Linked DNA regions of Noviherbaspirillum saxi. The protein of the gene in region 1 interacts with the protein of each later gene in a pairwise test. Links are inferred from orthologs where the notes say so. Each region holds a gene or a part of one and is shown in the gene's direction. Other genes may lie near its edges.

Evidence for each region.
Region 2: the proteins of D3871_RS08095 (region 1) and grxD interact in binary tests that used the Escherichia coli proteins (3 or more experiments, as listed by UniProt). The link is inferred for Noviherbaspirillum saxi from one-to-one orthologs.

The regions. Positions count from the first base shown.
Region 1 is NZ_QYUO01000001.1:1,716,571-1,722,666, reverse strand. Bases 926-3,834 are described here. They hold D3871_RS08095 (BolA family protein), read left to right. Parts: upstream 926-2,196; coding sequence 2,197-2,472; downstream 2,473-3,834. Other genes in these bases: purL (phosphoribosylformylglycinamidine synthase), read right to left, coding at 3,472-3,834; D3871_RS08090 (peptidylprolyl isomerase), read left to right, coding at 2,528-3,304; D3871_RS08100 (septation protein A), read left to right, coding at 1,580-2,200; msrB (peptide-methionine (R)-S-oxide reductase MsrB), read left to right, coding at 1,154-1,549; D3871_RS08110 (protein adenylyltransferase SelO), read left to right, coding at 926-1,157. In the rest of the region: more of D3871_RS08110, read left to right, coding at 1-925; more of purL, read right to left, coding at 3,835-6,096. UniProt on the Escherichia coli protein: Transcriptional regulator that plays an important role in general stress response. Has many effects on cell morphology, cell growth and cell division. Acts by regulating the transcription of many genes, including dacA (PBP-5), dacC (PBP-6), ampC and mreB.
Region 2 is NZ_QYUO01000001.1:3,134,898-3,141,043, forward strand. What follows is about bases 2,262-5,220. They hold grxD (Grx4 family monothiol glutaredoxin), read left to right. Parts: upstream 2,262-3,564; coding sequence 3,565-3,876; downstream 3,877-5,220. Other genes in these bases: D3871_RS14800 (Tex family protein), read left to right, coding at 2,262-3,231; D3871_RS14810 (UbiX family flavin prenyltransferase), read left to right, coding at 3,911-4,492; D3871_RS30240 (hypothetical protein), read left to right, coding at 4,495-4,659; D3871_RS14820 (ClpXP protease specificity-enhancing factor), read right to left, coding at 4,727-5,215. In the rest of the region: prmC (peptide chain release factor N(5)-glutamine methyltransferase), read left to right, coding at 1-760; more of D3871_RS14800, read left to right, coding at 886-2,261; D3871_RS14825 (glutathione S-transferase N-terminal domain-containing protein), read right to left, coding at 5,292-5,903; D3871_RS14830 (cytochrome c1), read right to left, coding at 5,993-6,146. UniProt on the Escherichia coli protein: Monothiol glutaredoxin involved in the biogenesis of iron-sulfur clusters.

The DNA.
Region 1 (6,096 bases):
CGGACCGCTTGGAGCTTCAGATCAAGGGTGCCGGCTTGACGCCCTACTCCCGCATGGGAGATGGCCGCGCAGTGCTGCGTTCATCGATACGCGAATTTCTCTGCTCGGAAGCGATGGCCGCGCTTGGCATTCCGACCTCGCGTGCCCTCTGCGTGACCGGCTCCGACATGCTGGTAATGCGCGAAACGCCGGAAACCAGCGCGATCGCCACCAGAATGGCGCCGACCTTCATCCGTTTCGGCTCGTTCGAGCACTGGTTCTACAACGACCGCAAAGATGAATTGAAGATCCTTGCCGACTATGTCATCGATCGCTTTTATCCTGCGTTACGTGCGACGGCGCAGCCTTATGCGGCACTACTGACCGAAGTGACGCGTCGCACCGCCGAGCTGATGGCGCAGTGGCAAGCGGTCGGCTTCATGCATGGCGTCATGAATACCGACAATATGTCCATTCTCGGCCAGACCATCGATTACGGGCCATTCGGCTTCATGGAAGCCTTCGACGCTGGACATATATGCAACCATAGCGATCATCAGGGTCGCTATGCGTACCATATGCAGCCGCGCATCGGTCAATGGAATTGTTTCGCGCTTGGGCAGGCATTGTTGCCGCTGATAGGCGAAGTCGATGATGTCCATGTGGTGCTGGCAATCTACAAGTCTGCCTACGAAAACAAATTCGACCAGCTCATGCATGCAAAACTCGGCCTGCATAGCAATCTCCCCGAGGACGGCAAGCTCATCGAAGCCATGCACGAGCTGATGCAGAAAACCCATGTCGACTTCACATTGTTCTTCAGACGTCTTGCGGGACTTCAGGTCGACAATCCTGCGGCTGATGAAGGCATCCGCGATTTATTCATCGATCGTCCTGCCTTCGACGCATGGGCTGCGCAATATCGCCTGCGCCTTCGTCAGGAAAACAGCGACGATGCGGTACGCAAAGCCGAAATGCATACCGTGAATCCGAAATTCGTTCTGCGCAATTACCTTGCACAAATTGCGATTGAAAAAGCGCAAAATAAGGACTTTTCCGAAGTTGCCCGCCTGCTCGCTGTCCTGGAACGCCCGTTCGACGAGCAGCCCGAAAACGAAAGCTATGCTGAACTGCCGCCCGACTGGGCAAACGAACTTGAGGTGAGTTGCTCATCATGACAAACAAAGTAACGAAGACCGACGCCGAATGGCGCGCCGCACTTGAGCCTCTGGAATATCAGGTAACCCGCCACGCGGCGACTGAACGCGCCTTTACCGGGAAATACTGGGATCATCACGAACACGGCATCTATGTTTGCGTATGCTGCAATACCCCGTTGTTCGAGTCCGATACCAAATTCGATTCGGGTTGCGGCTGGCCCAGCTATTTCAAGGCACTGGATCCGGCCAATGTTTCCGAGCGGATCGACCGCAGTCATGGCATGATACGCACCGAAATTCTCTGCAATGTGTGCGACGCGCATCTCGGCCATGTATTTCCGGACGGTCCGCCTCCCACAGGGCTGCGCTACTGCATCAATTCCGCGTCGCTGCGTTTTGAACCCAGCTAATCACGCCTTTACGAAAGATCCTCCACCGATATGAAGTTCCTGTTCGATCTCTTCCCGGTCATTCTCTTCTTTGCAATGTTCAAATGGGGAGAAGGCCATGCGGACTCCGCGCAGGCCCTGGCGCAGCAGTACTTGTCCGGATTGGTCTCCGGCGGCGCCGTGACCGCCACCCAGGCGCCGATCATGCTTGCGACAGCGGTGGCAATCATCGCGACGATAGGACAGATCGGCTATCTGCTCATGCGTGGAAAAAAGGTCGATACCATGCTGTGGGTGTCATTTGCCATCATTACCCTGTTTGGCGGAGCGACCATCTATTTTCACAATGAAACTTTTATCAAGTGGAAGCCGACCGTGTTGTATTGGTGTTTCGGCGCGGCACTTGTCGTCAGCCAGTTTCTGCTGGGTAAAAACCTGATTCGCCTGATGATGCAAAAGCAGCTTTCCTTGCCGGATGCGGTATGGCAAAAGCTGAATTTGTCCTGGGCTGCATTCTTCGGCGCAATGGGCTTGGTCAATCTGTATGTGGCCTATAATTTTTCCACAGCGTTCTGGGTCAATTTCAAGCTGTTCGGCTTTACTGGACTCATGCTTGCCTTTGTGATCGCACAAAGTCTGATGTTGTCGCGCCATGTCAAGGATCAGCAATGAGCGAACGTATCGAGAAAATTCGTGACCGGCTCATTGCAACTTTCGCACCGCTGGAATGTCAACTCGACGATGAGTCCCACCTGCACGCCGGTCATGCAGGTGCCGCTTCGGGCGCAGGCCACTACAAGCTTCGCCTCGTCTCTGAACGCTTTGCCGGCCTGAATCGCATAGCGCGGCACAGGCTGGTGTATGATTGCCTCCGTGACATGATGGCAACTGAAATTCACGCCATCAACATCATTGCCGTCGCGCCGTCTGAACTCTCCGCGTAGACGCGCCTGAATTTGGTTTAATCTCTTATTTTTTTCAGATGTTAGGACTACATAAATGACTTTGAAACCTGCTCGCCTGCTGATGTTGCTTGTCGGCGCTCTTGCTATGCCAGTTATGGCGCAAAACCTCGCCGTCGTGAACGGCAAACCCGTTCCCTCCTCGCGCGCCGATGCCATGGTCAAGCAACTGTCGGCACAAGGCCAGCAGGACTCGCCGCAACTGCGCGCGATGGTCAAGGAAGAGTTGATCAACCGCGAAATCCTGATCCAGGAAGCCGACAAGCTGGGCTTGAGCAATTCGGCCGAAGTGAAGAATCAGGTCGAAATCGCCCGCCAGTCGATCGCGATTCGCGCGCTGGTGCAGGATTACCTGAAGAAGAATCCGGTCAAGGATTCCGAGATCCAGGCTGAATACGACAAGTTCAAGTCCCAGGCCGGCGACAAGGAATACCATGCCCGTCACATCCTGGTTGAAAAAGAAGACGAAGCCAAAGCCATCATCACCAAGCTCAAGGGCGGCGCCAAGTTCGAAGAGCTCGCCAAGCAATCGAAAGATCCGGGTTCGGCAGCCAATGGCGGCGACCTCGATTGGGCCTCCCCTGCTTCTTTCGTCAAGCCATTCTCGGATGCGATGACTGGTTTGCAAAAAGGCCAGATCACTGAAACACCGGTCAAGACCCAGTATGGTTTCCATGTGATCAAGCTGGAAGACGTGCGCGCTGCCAAGATCCCGACACTAGAAGAAGTCAAGCCGCAGATCGCCGAATCGCTGCAACAGAAAAAGCTGCAGGCTTTCCAGGAAGACCTGCGCAAGAAAGCAAAAATTCAGTAACAGCTTGCGGGTGGTGTATTCAGGCCACCCTCGCCTTCGGGCGAACAAACAAAAAGCGCTCCATTCGGAGCGCTTTTTTTATACCGTTGTAGTGCTTCGACCATAATGGCCAGACTGACGTTGGCGGATTCGTGCATGACTCCGCCAACATATAGACAGCGTACTTTTTACCCAACCCACTTCCGCGCATTGCGGAACATGCGCATCCACGGCGAATACTCGCCCCAGCCTTCCGGATGCCAGGAATGCTGCACCGTGCGGAATACACGCTCGGCATGCGGCATCAATACCGTAAAGCGGCCGTCCGGCGTGGTGACCGATGTGATGCCTTGAGGCGATCCATTCGGATTGTACGGATAGGTTTCGGTCGGCCTGCCGTTATTGTCGATCCAGCGCATCGCGACGATGGCTTCGTCGATATTGCCGGTCTGCGAGAAGTCGGCGTAGCCTTCGCCGTGCGCTACCGCGATCGGGCTCTGCGTACCCGCCATGTCGTTGAAGAAGATCGATGGCGAGTTGGTGACTTCGACCATTGCAAGGCGCCCTTCGAATTGCTCGGACTTGTTGCGCGTGAACTTCGGCCAGGCATGCGCGCCCGGAATGATCGATTTCAGATTGCTCATCATCTGGCAGCCATTGCAGATGCCGAGTGCAAAGGTATCGCCGCGGTTGAAGAATATCGAAAACTGTTCGACCAGCTTGGCGTTGAACAGAATGGTTTTCGCCCATCCTTCGCCGGCACCCAGCACATCGCCATACGAAAAACCGCCGACCGCGATAAAGCCGCTGAAGTCATCAAGACGCGCCCGGCCGGCAATCAGGTCGCTCATGTGCACGTCTACCGAAGTAAAGCCGGATTTATGCATCACATAGGCGGTCTCGATATGCGAATTCACACCCTGCTCGCGCAGGATGGCAACCTTGGGCTTAGCGCCGGTTGCGATGAATGGCGCGGCGATATCGACCTGCTGCTCGAAGGTGACGATAGGCGTCATGCCGGGATCGGCGGCGTCGAGAATGCGTTCGTATTCCGCATCCGCGCATGCAGGGTTGTCGCGCAGACGTGCGATGCGCCAGCTGGTTTCGCTCCACAGGCGCTGCAGTTCCGTACGCGGCTGGCTGTAGACCAGTTTGGCGTCGCGCATGACTTCGATCACATCGCGATCGTTGAGCTTGCCGATGATGTGGCTGCAGGCACCCAGATCGTATGAGCGCAGCACGGCCATCACGTCGGACTTCTGCTCTGCCCTTACCTGGATCACGGCACCCAGTTCTTCATTGAACAGGGCGCGCAGCGACAGTTCGTTGCGGCGCTCCGCTACCTGGCCTGCCCAGTTCTTGGAATCACCCCAGTCGGATGCATGCTCGCCTTCCATTGTCAGGATGTCGAGGTTCAACGACAAGCCGGTACGGCCGGCGAATGCCATCTCGCACAGCGTGGTGAACAGGCCACCATCGGAACGGTCGTGGTAAGCAAGCAGCTTGCGTTCGTTGTTGAGTTGCTGGATCGCGCAGAAGAAGGCCTTCAGGTCTTCCGGGCTGTCCACGTCCGGGACTTCATTGCCAATCTGCTGCATCACTTGCGTCAGCGCCGAAGCACCCATGCGGTTCTTGCCGCGTCCGAGATCAATGGCGATCAGCACCGTGTCGCCGGCGTCGGTACGCAACTGCGGCGTAAGCGACAGCCGCACGTCCGGCACCGGGGCAAACGCGGACACGATCAGCGATACCGGCGATGTCACTTCCTTGGCGCCGCCTTCATCTTTCCAGGTGGTGCGCATGGAAAGGGAATCCTTGCCGACCGGGATGCTGACACCGAGCGCCGGGCACAATTCCATGCCGACGGCCTTGACCGTATCGAACAGCGCCGCATCCTGACCCGGCTGGCCGCAGGCGGCCATCCAGTTGGCGGATAGCTTGATGTCCGAAATGTCAGCGATAGGTGCGGCGGCGATGTTGGTCAGCGCTTCGCCGACCGCCATGCGCCCGGAGGCTGCCGCATCAATCACCGCGAGCGGTGTGCGCTCGCCCATGGACATGGCTTCGCCGCGATAGCCTTCGAAACTCATGGTCGTGACCGCGCAATCGGCAACCGGCACCTGCCATGGGCCGACCATCTGGTCGCGCACCGAAGTCGCGCCCACGGTACGGTCGCCGATGGTGATCAGGAAGGACTTGTCGGCAACGGTCGGCAGGCGCAAAACGCGCTGCGCAACTTCGGCCAACTCCATGCCGGTCAGGTCGACCGGCGGATATTCGTTTTGTACATGCGTCACGTCGCGATGCATCTTGGGCGGTTTGCCGAGCAAGACTTCCATCGGCATGTCGACCGGGTTATTGCCTTGTTCGGGGTCGATCACCTTCAGTTGGCGCTCTTCGGTCGCGGTACCGACTACCGCAAACAGGCAGCGTTCGCGCTCGCACATGTACTGGAACAGCGGCAGGCTATCCGGCGCAATCGCCAGCACATAGCGCTCCTGCGATTCATTGCTCCAGATTTCCTTGGGTGCCATGCCGCTCTCTTCCAGCGGGACCTTGCGCAGGTCGAAGATCGCACCGCGCCTGGCATCGTTGGTGATCTCCGGGAATGCATTCGACAGGCCGCCCGCACCGACGTCATGGATAGACAGGATGGGATTGTCGTCGCCCATGGCCCAGCAGGCATTGATGACTTCCTGCGCGCGGCGCTCCATTTCAGGATTGCCGCGCTGTACGGAGTCGAAATCGAGGTCGGCGGTATTGGTACCGGTTGCCATCGACGATGCGGCGCTGCCGCCCATGCCGATGCGCAT
Region 2 (6,146 bases), 1.4 Mb from region 1 along the record:
GCGCATTCTGATTGCCCATGGCCTAGGCTTCTCACGCGTGCAGCTCATCACGCAATCCGAGCTCTCTCTTGATAGCGAACAGGCCGCGCGGTTGACGGCTTTGTTCAGACGTCGCATCGACGGCGAACCGATCGCCTATATTGTCGGCGAGCGTGAATTTTTTGGCCTTGCCCTGTACACCACGCCGGAAGTGCTGATTCCTCGTCCCGAAACGGAATTGCTTGTTGAGCTGGCACTCGAACGGCTGCCACAGCATGGGCGTGTTCTGGATATGGGTACGGGATCGGGCGCCATCGCGATCGCCATCGCGCATGCGCGGCCGGACGCGCAGGTCATCGCGATCGATGCCAGTTCGTCCGCCCTGGACATCGCACGTCGCAACAGCTTGCGACACAACGCGCGGGTGTTATTGAAGCAAAGCGACTGGTACGCCGCGTTAGCCGAGTGCAAATTCGATCTGATCGTATCCAATCCGCCATATATCGTCGCGAATGACCCGCACCTGTCGCAGGGCGATCTGCGTTTTGAACCGGTCGATGCGCTGACCGATCATGCGGATGGCTTGTCGGCGCTCAGAAGCATTGTCGCTGGCGCCCCGCCCTATTTGGCGGACGGCGGCTGGCTGCTGATGGAACATGGCTACGACCAGGCCGACGCAGTACGCAATCTGCTGGCCGCGAGCTTTCAACAGGTCCAAAGCTGGAAAGATCTGGCAGGTATCGAGCGGGTCAGCGGCGGCATGCTCTCCATTGCAAAGTAAATGCCCGATTGCCATGCCATACCGGCAAGCGATTACGCCGCCGTCTTTTTTCGGCCTGTCAAGACTGGCGCATTCGCATAATTTGCGTATCATCATCCGCTTGATTTTCTTCCTGTTGAATTCTCATGCTGCCTTCGATTGAACAACGTCTCGCGGTTGAACTCGTCGCCAAACCGGCTCAAGTCGCCGCCGCCATTGCATTGCTGGATGAGGGTGCGACCGTCCCCTTCATTGCGCGCTATCGCAAGGAGGCGACCGGTGGGCTGGACGACATCCAGTTACGCCTGCTGGAAGAGCGTCTGCGCTATCTGCGCGAACTGGAAGACCGGCGCGCGGCAATCATTGCGTCGATCCAGGAACAGGGAAAGATGACGCCGGAATTGCTCGATGCCATCACGCATGCGGAAGACAAGACCCGGCTCGAAGACCTTTACCTGCCATACAAACCGAAGCGTCGCACCAAGGCACAGATCGCGGCGGAAGCCGGCCTGACCGAACTGGCAGATGCCTTGCTCGCCAACCCAACGCTGAACCCGGAAGAAGAAGCGGCCAAGTTCCTGAAACCAGCCTTCACGACCGACAATGGCGACAATCCCGGCGTGGCCGATACCAAGGCGGCACTTGATGGCGCGCGCCAGATTCTGATGGAACGCTTTGCCGAGGATGCGACGCTGTTGCAGGCCTTGCGCGAATATCTGACCGACCATGGCATCGTCGAGTCGAAAGTGGTCGAGGGCAAGGAAGATGCAGGCGCCAAGTTTGCAGATTACTTCGACTATTCGGAAACGATCAGTACGATTCCATCGCACCGCGCGCTGGCGCTGTTTCGCGGCCGGCGTGAAGAAATCCTGAATGTGTCGCTGCGGCTGGACACGGAAGAAGAGAAGCCGAAATGGGATGCGCCGCACAACCCGTGCGAAGGCCGCATTGCGGTGCGTTTCGGCATCAGCAATCAGGGCCGTCCCGCCGACAAGTGGCTGGCCGACACCGTGCGCTGGACCTGGCGCGTCAAGGTATTCATGCACCTTGAAACAGAGCTGATGACCGGCTTGCGCGAGCGCGCCGAAATCGAAGCGATCAATGTGTTTGCCCGCAATCTGAAGGACCTGCTGCTGGCGGCACCGGCCGGTCCGCGCGCAACCATGGGCCTGGACCCGGGGCTGCGTACCGGCGTGAAAGTCGCCGTGGTGGATGCGACCGGCAAGGTGGTCGATACGACCACCATTTATCCGCATCAGCCGCGCAATGATTGGGACGGCTCCTTGCATACCTTGGCGCTGCTTGCGCAAAAACACAATGTTGCGCTGATCTCGATCGGCAACGGCACCGCCTCGCGCGAGACCGACAAGCTGGCCCAGGATTTGATCAAGCAACATCCGGAACTCAAGCTGACGAAGATCGTTGTGTCGGAAGCAGGCGCGTCGGTTTATTCCGCATCCGAGTTTGCCTCGCGCGAACTGCCGGAACTGGATGTATCCCTGCGCGGCGCCGTATCGATTGCCCGGCGCCTGCAGGATCCGCTCGCTGAATTGGTGAAAATCGATCCGAAATCCATTGGTGTCGGACAGTATCAGCACGACGTCGGTCAAACCCAGCTTGCACGCTCACTGGATGCGGTTGTCGAGGATTGCGTGAATGCGGTTGGTGTCGATGTCAACACTGCTTCGGCGCCCTTGCTGGCACGGGTGTCGGGCTTGAATGCGAGCGTCGCTCAGAGCATCGTGACTTACCGCGACATGAAGGGCATGTTCACCTCCCGCGCCGCGCTGCGTTCAGTGCCGCGGCTGGGGGAAAAGACCTTTGAGCAAGCCGCGGGTTTTCTGCGCATCATGAACGGCGACAATCCGCTCGATGCATCGGCGGTGCATCCCGAATCCTACCCGGTCGTGGAAAAAATTCTTGCCGATATCAAAAAGGATGTGAAAGGCGTGATCGGCGACAGCAAGCTGCTCAAGTCGATCAGCGCGGCCAAGTATGCGGATGAAAAATTCGGCGTACCGACCATTACCGATATCCTGAAGGAACTGGAAAAACCGGGCCGCGACCCGCGTCCGGAATTCACTACCGCAACCTTCAAGGACGGCGTGGAAGATATCAAGGACCTCCGCCCGGACATGATTCTCGAAGGTGTGGTGACGAACGTTGCGGCATTTGGCGCATTCGTCGATATCGGCGTGCATCAGGATGGCCTGGTGCATATTTCGGCATTGTCCAATACCTTCGTGCGCGACCCGCATACCGTGGTCAAGGCGGGTCAGGTGGTGAAGGTCAAAGTCCTTGAAGTCGATGAAAAGCGTCGTCGCATCGCGCTGACCATGCGCTTGTCCGATGCACCTCAGCCGGCCGGTGCCCGCCCCGAGCAGCGCGGCGACCGCAATGATGCGAAACGCCTGTCGCAGCATCAGCAGCGTGCGCAACCTGTCTCAACAAACAATGCGATGGCGGCCGCTTTTGCGAAACTGAAGTCGTGAGGATCGGCGTCCGGCGTTTTTCGGTGTGCCGGGACGCTGAACGTTAGAGCAGATTTCGTATCAGTGCACGGGCGCTGCGGGCCGCTTTGCCGCGCATGGCCGCGTTGTTCGTCGTTTGTGTGGCTCGCCACACGGCACTCCTCGCGCCTTGCCCTGCCCCCCCAAATCAACCCGCGTCTCCCATACACCGACACGAAATCTGCTCTAGGTGCAGGAAACCTGCCCGGGTTTTCTCGGCGTCGGCTTTCCATGCCCGGCAGATCGCTTTGCCGTCACCCTGAGCCAGTGTTTTTCATATAATGGTGAACATCTTTCCACTTTCGAGGTTACACCATGAGCGACATACAATCCTGGATCAAAGAGACCGTGACACAAAACCCTGTCGTGCTGTTCATGAAGGGGACGGCGCAATTCCCGCAGTGCGGCTTTTCCGGACGCGCCATTCAAATCCTGAAAACCTGCGGCGTCGACAACATCGTCACGATCAACGTGCTCGAAGACGCAGATGTGCGTCAAGGCATCAAGGAATTCTCCAACTGGCCCACTATCCCACAGCTGTATGTCAAGGGCGAATTCATCGGTGGCTCCGACATCATGACAGAGATGTACGAATCCGGTGAACTGCAGACCCTGCTGAAGGCTTGAGGCGCTCGTGTCCGCAAAGACGGCACAATCCACAATGCCGGTGAGACGGATCATCATTGCGATCACCGGCGCTACCGGCGCCATCTATGGCGTACGCCTGCTTCAGGTACTACGCGAAATACCGGGCATCGAACTGCACTTGATGGTCTCCGACGCAGGTGTGTTGAATCTGCATCAGGAACTCGGCATGGGACGCAAGGAAGTCGAAGCGCTTGCCCATGTCGTGCATCATATTCGTGATGTGGGAGCGGCAATCGCAAGCGGGTCATTTCAATCCGACGGAATGATCATCGCACCTTGCTCGATGAAAACCCTGGCTGCCGTAGCGCACGGTCTGTCGGACAATCTGATCAGCCGTGCTGCTGACGTGGTACTCAAGGAGCGCCGGCGGCTGATTCTGATGGTACGCGAGACACCGTTCAATCTAGCTCACCTGCGCAACATGACCGCCGTGACGGAAATGGGCGGGATTATCTTTCCTCCCCTTCCCGGCTTTTACCATCGCCCGCAAAGCATTACTGAAATGGTCGATCATACAGTCGGTCGCGTGCTGGACCTGTTTGCCATTCCGCATACACTGACGCCGCGCTGGAACGGCATGAAGCAAGACGACTGACATTGATCTTCGCCATCCGACTGGCGCCCCTGATGGCTTGCCGCATGGCGATAACTCTTGTGTGCGTGCCGCAGCAAAAACACATGCCACAAAAGGAAAAACCCGTAATCATTTCTGATTACGGGTTTTTATTGGTGCCGGCTGCCGGATTCGAACTGGCCACCTGATGATTACAAGTCAACTGCTCTACCAAATGAGCTAAGCCGGCGAAAACTTGAAGACAACAATTATACGCTATTTGATCCGAGTCAGGGTAGGTCTTCCACCTTTTTTTGGTGGATCGTTGTCATCCTGGGGATTCGTACCTTCTGCTGGACGAGGTGCTGCTTCTTCGACCGAGGGAACCGCAGAAAGTGCCGGTGACTTTGCCGCCTCTTCTTCGCCCGCTCCCTCCTCGCCACGTGCTGGCAGATTGGTTACTTCGAATGCCATGCCTTGACCGTTTTCGCGTGCATAGATCGCAACGACATTATCGACAGGAATGGAAATCTCTCGCGATACACCGCCGAAGCGTGCATGGAAACTAACGAAATCATTGTCCATTTTCAGCCCGCTTGTAGCAGTAAAGCTGATGTTCAAGACAATCTCGCCATTCTTCACGAATTCGCGCGGCACGAGCGTGTTCGCATCGACCGCGGCAGCCAGATAAGGAGTATAGCCATTGTCGGTGCACCATTCGTAAATGGCACGCAACAAATAGGGCTTTGTAGAAATTTCAGACATGATTTCCTGAACTCAATGCATGCAAGCCTACAGAAGCGTGAGCAACCTGTTCGGCTGCAGGCATGTACAGAGATACTTAGCGACGCATTACTTTTTCGGACGGCGTCAATGCTTCAATATAGGCCGGACGAGAGAAAATGCGTTCTGCATATTTCATCAGAGGGGCAGCCGTCTTCGATAGTTCGATACCGTAGTGATCCAGACGCCAGAGCAAGGGCGCAACAGCGACGTCCAGCATCGAGAATTCATCACCCAGCATGTACTTGTTCTTCAGGAACAACGGCGCCAGTGTTGTAAGACGGTCTCGGATTTCCGCGCGCGCTTTTTCGTGGACCTTTTCGGAGCCCTTGGACTTGTCGTTTTCGAGCGTATGCACGTGAACAAACAATTCCTTTTCGAAATTGAACAGCATCAGCCTTGCACGGGCACGCATCAGCGGATCCGCCGGCATCAGTTGCGGATGCGGAAAGCGCTCGTCAATGTATTCGTTGATGATGTTGGATTCGTACAGAATCAGATCGCGTTCAACCAGAATCGGCACTTGTCCGTAAGGATTCATGACCGAGATATCTTCCGGCTTGTTGAACAGGTCGACATCGCGAATCTCGAAGTCCATGCCTTTTTCAAACAGTACGAGACGGCAGCGTTGGGAAAACGGGCAGGTAGTGCCTGAATAGAGAACCATCATGTTGTAGTTCCTTAGAAACAAAAGGGTGAGACGTCGTACGGCTCACCCTGGAATAAGAACCTGCAATCCTTTCGGATGCAGGCGAAAGATTACTTGACTTCTTTCCAGTACGACGCGTTGAGGCGCCATGCCAGCAGGAGGAAGACGCCGAGGAACAAGAGAACAATTACGCCCAGACGCTTACGGGTGTTCTGTGCCGGCTCGCCCATCCACTCCAGGTAGGAAACCAGGTCCGCCGTTGCA